DNA from 3 places in the Bacillus sp. KNSH39 genome. Region 3 is predicted to be linked to each of the others. Evidence: predicted binding sites of a transcription regulator. Region 3 holds the regulator's gene; each other region holds the start of a gene.
The links. Region 3 encodes NrdR, which represses ribonucleotide reductase genes. Its sites were predicted from a motif close to AACACNATATATNGTGTT; they were not measured.
Positions count from the first base shown of each region.

Region 1: ACUL40_RS10215 (anaerobic ribonucleoside triphosphate reductase) is a predicted target of NrdR. The motif match lies at 731-748, and genes of this name have one in related genera.
Region 2: nrdI (class Ib ribonucleoside-diphosphate reductase assembly flavoprotein NrdI) is a predicted target of NrdR. The motif match lies at 977-994, and genes of this name have one in related genera.

Region 1 is NZ_JBQXYO010000001.1:2,031,886-2,034,166, reverse strand. It holds gene plsY (glycerol-3-phosphate 1-O-acyltransferase PlsY) at 1-565, opposite strand, end outside; gene ACUL40_RS10215 (anaerobic ribonucleoside triphosphate reductase) at 791-2,281, shown strand, end outside.
Region 2 is NZ_JBQXYO010000001.1:5,230,650-5,232,930, forward strand. It holds gene ACUL40_RS26850 (hypothetical protein) at 1-147, shown strand, start outside; gene ACUL40_RS26855 (hypothetical protein) at 248-565, shown strand; gene nrdI (class Ib ribonucleoside-diphosphate reductase assembly flavoprotein NrdI) at 1,043-1,402, shown strand; gene nrdE (class 1b ribonucleoside-diphosphate reductase subunit alpha) at 1,389-2,281, shown strand, end outside.
Region 3 is NZ_JBQXYO010000001.1:2,971,468-2,973,748, forward strand. It holds gene ACUL40_RS15155 (replication initiation and membrane attachment family protein) at 1-974, opposite strand, end outside; gene nrdR (transcriptional regulator NrdR) at 1,127-1,588, opposite strand; gene speD (adenosylmethionine decarboxylase) at 1,872-2,255, opposite strand.

The sequences.
Region 1 (2,281 bases), 940 kb from region 3:
GTTCAGTTTTATTTATAATTCGTCCGATATTTGCACGGTGTTTATAAATAACCATACCTGCTAATAAACACATCGCAATAATGAAGATTTTATCCCCGCTAACAATGGATGCAATAACAGCAACAACTGCTGTTACCATAGAAGAAAGTGATACGTATCTTGTTGTAAATAAAAGGGTGAAAAATACAACAGCCAATATTGCAAAAACAACTGGTGAATAGCATAATAGCACCCCAGCAGAAGTTGCAACTGCTTTACCACCGCGGAATTTCGCGAAGATTGGATAGACATGTCCAAGAACAGCCGCTAACCCGAACCATAGTGGATGAATATCTAATCCGAAAATCATTGGTAGACTTGTTGCTAATGTCCCTTTTAAAATGTCAGCAATTGTAACGGTAAAACCTGCTTTTTTCCCTAATGTGCGGAATGTGTTTGTTCCGCCTAGATTACCGCTCCCGTGCTCACGAATATCGATTCCGTAGCCGATTTTTCCAACAACTAGTGCAAATGGAATCGAGCCAAGTAAGTAGGCAACGATAAATAAAAGATATGTAGTAACCATAAGTTCAGTCTCCTTTATTCAAATGTGTTGATAAAGGGTAAAAAGAGTTTTTCCCGTATATTGTACCATACATTTGTAAAGAGCACATTTCTTTTTTGTAAATGAAAAATTCATTATTTCGTGAAAAAAATTTCACAGTAATGTTACATTTCTCACAGAAACAGTAAGACTATATGTAGTAACATTTTAATCAAAAGATAACAACATATTGGTGGAGGGTTATAAATGTTACAAAATAATACACGTGGAGAAGAATTAATGAAAGTGTTTGAGACAATAGTCCACGGCAATGAACAAGATTTGATGCAAGAAAATGCAAATGTAGACGGCCGCTCTCCAATGGGCGTAATGGGAACGTTCGCATCTGAGAGTGCAAAATATTATGCTGTTGAGAATTTATTGTCAGATCAAGTGAAAAAAGCGATAAATGAAAATATATTATATCCACATGATTTAGATTTTTATGCAACAGGAACGACGACTTGTTCACAAATTCCGTTAGCGCAAATGCTTGCTAACGGTTTTCATACTGGACATGGACATATGAGACAACCGCAAGACATTAAAAGTGCATTGGCTCTTTCGTCTATTATTTTTCAAGCGAATCAAAATATGCAGCATGGTGGTCAATCGTTTGCACTCTTTGATATTGATTTAGCACCTTATGTACGAAAAACAATTGAGAGACATAAAAAACGATTACAATCATATCCGCTTACGAAAGAACAAATAGAAGAATTTGCATGGAAAGAAACGGAAAATGATACGTATCAAGCGTGTGAGGCTTTCGTTCATAATTCGAATAGTATGCATAGTAGGGGCGGAGGACAAGTACCGTTTATTTCTATTAATTATGGAACAGATACATCAAAAGAAGGAAGAATGTTAATTAAACAACTTTTAAAAGCGACACAAGCTGGACTTGGTAAAGGAGAGACACCGATTTTTCCGATTCAAATTTTCAAGATGAAAAAAGGTGTGAATTTTGAAGAAAGTGATCCGAACTACGATTTATTTGAATTAGCATTAGAGACAACCGCAGAGCGATTATTCCCTAACTTTTCATTTTTAGATGCTCCGTTTAATGCAGTGCATTATGATGGAAGACCAGAAAGTGAAGTATGTTACATGGGATGTCGTACCCGTGTTATGTCTAATATACATGGAGAAGAAACAGCGATTGGTAGAGGGAATTTATCATTTACGTCTATTAATTTAGTGAAATTAGCGTTAATTAGTGGTTCAAAAGAAGCGTTTTTTGAAGCGCTAAACTATTATTTAGATTTAGGAATTAAGCAGCTATTAGAAAGATATGCGTATCAATGTACGAAGCGAGCAAGAGATTTTCAGTTTTTATATTCACAAGGTGTATGGCGTGGTGGAGAAACGTTGCAGCCTGAAGACTCCGTAGCCTCGATTTTAAAACAAGGGACGTTAAGTATTGGTTTTATCGGTCTTGCGGAATGTTTAGTAGCTTTAACAGGAAAGCATCATGGGGAAGATGAAGAATCATGGAAACTTGGGTATGAAATTATTTCCTTTATGAGAGATAGAATGGATAAAGCGACAGAAGAACATCAACTGAATTTCTCAGTAATTGCAACTCCAGCAGAAGGATTATCAGGGAAGTTTGTGAAAAAAGATAGAAAAGAATTTGGCGTGATTAGCGGCATAACGAACCATAATTACTATACGAATTCATTCCATATTCCAGTT
Region 2 (2,281 bases), 2.3 Mb from region 3:
GAAATAAAGGAGTATGTTGTTACGAAAGATGTATTTTATACGTTCAGAGAAGTTGTTGTAAATAGAGAAGACTTTAAGCATTTCATTGGTAACGCACAGCGAGGCGGGCAAGTGATTTATACATATTCAGAAACGCCACGTTCATAAAGAGGAATTTTGATCAGCAGGGCATCTCTCACTGATTAGTAGCCTTTCACCAATCGGACGTTTAATGCGGGATAAATAAAAGATAAAGGAGAGGGGAATTATGGGCGATTTTAAACAAGGCATTTTACCACATTGGGATTATATGTGGAAAGATAGAGCCGGCAATCGATTTATGGGAATGGTTATGTATCCAGAGAAACGAAAATGTTCAGCAAAAATGCTTCAGAAAATAAAAAGAGCATATGAAGAAGCAGTAGAAATTAAAGTAACTGTACAAGTTCGACATACATATCAGTACGTAGAAGGAATGATTGTATACTTTGATGAAGAGGCTCCGGTATGTACAATGATTGATAAAGATGAAAATCCGCATCATATATTTGTAAAAGATATTTTGCGCATTGAGCACTCTGAATAAACTTTTCATAAATAAATTGAAGTTCCATAATAATAATCTTTTTCTATAATAGTTATCTTTTAGTATGTAACGAGAAACGAAAGTATATGTATAATATATTTAATAAGGTAAATTTGATAAATGTAATCGTTTTTTAGAGCAGATTATAGTTTCATATCTGTTCTTTTTTGCGTGATGCTGGAGAAATATATTTCTTCAGCATCTAACGTTTTATGACAAAATATATTGTTAACTTTTTTAAAAATAAGGTTAAATTCGTTGACAACTTTTTTGAAAAGCACTTTATTGACATGAGTTTTAGAATGTTGTTTCATAGTCATTGTATTGAAAAAAAACGGCTATCATGTCGAAAAGTAAAAGTTAAAAAAAGAAAGAATTTATACATATATCTTGTGTCTTATTTTGAAACGTAATACAATATATAGAGAAATCAAGAACAACATATAGAGAATATAGATTTGAGAGGGAGGGTCGGAAATGTTAGTTGCATATGATTCTATGACAGGAAACGTGAAGCGTTTCATTCACAAATTAAATATGCCGGCCGTTCAAATTGATGAAGATCTAGTAATAGATGAAGACTTTATTCTTATTACGTATACAACAGGTTTTGGCAATGTACCAGAACGTGTTTTAGACTTTTTAGAGCGCAATAATGAAAAATTAAAAGGCGTATCTGCAAGCGGCAATCGTAACTGGGGAGACATGTTCGGTGCAAGTGCTGACAAGATTTCTACTAAATATGAAGTGCCTATTGTATCAAAATTTGAGTTATCTGGAACAAATAACGATGTAGAATATTTTAAGGAAAGGGTGCGGGAGATTGCGACACATTGAACTGAATAATGAAATCACGCAAATGCAGGACGGTTTTTATCAGCTTCATAAAGATAAAGAGGCATTAGAAGTCTTTATGGAAGAAGCTAGAGAGAATACCGTTCCTTTTAATAGCGTGGCAGAGCGAATGGAGTATATGAAAGAACATGATTACTATTACAACGTTCTGGACGAGTATAGCTTGGAGGAAGTAGAGGAAGTATATAACATCGCTTATGGTGAAAACTTCGAGTTCCAATCTTATATGGCAGCATCTAAGTTCTACAAAGATTATGCGTTAAAAACGAATGATCAAAAACAATACTTAGAAAGCTATGAAGATCGTGTAGCAATTGTTTCATTATACTTAGGACGCGGTGATGTTTCGAAGGCAAGACAATTCGCAAGCATGATTGTAAAACAAAACTACCAACCAGCGACACCAACCTTTTTAAATGCGGGAAGAAGCAGAAGAGGAGAAATGGTGTCTTGTTTCTTGTTAGAGATGGACGATAGCTTAAATTCGATCGGCTTTAACATTAATACTGCGATGCAATTATCGAAAATCGGCGGGGGAGTAGCTTTAAACTTATCTAAGCTACGCGCACGCGGTGAGCAAATTAAAGGTATCGACAACGCTGCAAGTGGCGTAGTACCTGTTATGAAATTGCTTGAAGATTCGTTTTCATATGCGAATCAGCTTGGCCAACGAAAAGGTGCCGGTGCAGTATATTTAAACATTTTCCATTGGGATATTATTGAATTCCTTGATACAAAAAAAATAAATGCCGATGAGAAGAGCCGTATTCAGTCTCTATCAATCGGAATTATCGTTCCAAGTAAGTTCTTTGAGCTTGCTGAGAAAAACGAACCTTTCCATGTTTTCGCGCCTTACACGGT
Region 3 (2,281 bases):
CCAGAAATCTCTTTCAATAGTTGTTTTGGTGAGATTTCCTCTAGCTGCTTTATTAACATCTCCTCTTGGGATGAAGGCTCTTTCTCTTTCATCGTACGTGCAACATGAGGCTGTACTCTTTCACTTAATACCGGTAATGCTTGACCATTTTCAAATTGATACCAATCGCGCGCTCCTTTTCTAAGCCTTTCCATATCAATTGTTTGCATCTCTGTCACTGCACCAAGAACGATATTTTGCATCGATAACACATCTACACCATACACGTAAGCAAGTGTTATAACGCAGTCTCTCACTTGATCTGTAATCGCCTTTTTAGGAACAAGAGCGGACAATCCATCTACAAATAAAGAGAAATCAAAGAAATCATTCCAAACTTTCGGAGCGTCTCCCTTCTCGTTACTTGGCATAGTTGTCGTTTTTGGAATACGAAGGTCTTCTTGCGCATGCTCAAGTTGTCCTGGATTAAACGAACCAAACACATCATTGAAAGAACGCGTAACATTTTCATAAGAAGCAAAATCAAATTCTTCTTCTAAGAAATATTGCTTTACTTGATTATATTTTGTCCTGCTCAATCGATTGTATAAAAAGATACTTAAAACAATATCATCAAAAAACTGCTTCGGAGATAAAGGTGGTTGCAACTCATATATGAACATTCGAATATCTTTTTCTTTCTTAATATATACCTTCAAAAGCCCAATTGCCTCTAACTTTACTCGTTCCTCATATACTTCAGGAAGTTGCATTTGCATAGTCACCATAAGGGAATGATGCGTATTCTCTTTTCCAAATACACGATCTTGCTCAAGCTCTCCCCATAGTGTCATGTATAAGCTAAAAGCTCTACTACCTATTAACGGCTGATACAACATCGTTAACACTTTTCGGTCGTAATTGTGCAGTAGTCCTTTCGCACTTACTTTATAACGATCAATCGGCAATAGCTCCATCCATGACTGTTTTTCCATTCTTGCTTTTCCTTTCTCTCATCCAATCTATCCTCTACTTCATTCTTTCTATCTTCATTATATAAATTCTTAGTGAAAAAGAGCTATTAGCTTGCGCTTCTAGCTCTCTTATCCTATTACTTACGGTATGTAAAGAGAATAAAATACAACTTCTACTCTCTTTCTTTTTGCAGTATATCTTTTAATTCTTCAATAAATACATTTAAATCTTTAAATTGACGATATACAGAAGCAAAACGTACGTAAGCAACATCATCAATATCGCGAAGTTCTTCCATAACAATTTCACCAATCATATCACTTTTCACTTCTGATATACCTAAATTACGCAGTTCACGTTCCACGCTTTGTGTTACTTCTTCTAATTGTCTTAAAGATACTGGTCTTTTTTCACACGCTTTAATTAAACCGCGTAAAATCTTTTCTTTATTAAACTCTTCTCGTGTGCCTTCTTTTTTTACAACGATAAGAGGTGACTCTTCTACCCTTTCAAAGGTCGTAAAGCGACTTAAGCAGCTTTCACACTCTCTCCTTCTTCGAATAGAGCGCCCCTCGTCTACCGGACGCGAATCTAACACTCTTGTACCATTATGAGAACAGGATGGACAACGCAATTCATTCACTCCTTTACACTATACTCTTTATTTTTCTCTACTCACTTCACCTAAAATATATATACAATATTATATAACTCATTCTAACTCTCTTACCACTTTAAGTTCCAGCGCATCACTTTATCATCTCATCCTTAAAAATAAGATGGTATATAGGGCACTACCTCATTTGCAAGAGTCCAATTTATTCAACTAACGAGTACGTTATATTTTCCCTTTTTTATAAACTAAAAAAGAGGTGCATTATACACCTCTTTACATTTTAAATCAATTATGTTCTTTTTTAAAGAGCTTTTGTTTCTCTCTGCTTAATTTCGAAGCTACCAGTGCCTCGAGGAAGCTCGATGCTCTCACGCGTTTTCGCGTTTAAACCTTCTGCAATATATTCTGCAGCAACATTTGGATCAATACGATCCCCACAAGTATAAACATCAATACTTGCGTAACCGTGCTCCGGAAAGCTATGAATTGTTAAATGTGATTCTGAGATAATTACTACTCCACTTACACCTTGTGGTGCAAATTTATGGAAAGCAACCTCACGCACTTCAGCACCAGCTCTTAGTGCTGCATCCACAAATAATTGTTCAATATACGGCATGTCATTAAGCTTGTCGAAATCGCAATCCCAAAGTTCAGCGATCACGTGACGACCCATCGTATCCATAGTATCCATTCTACAGTTCCCCCTTG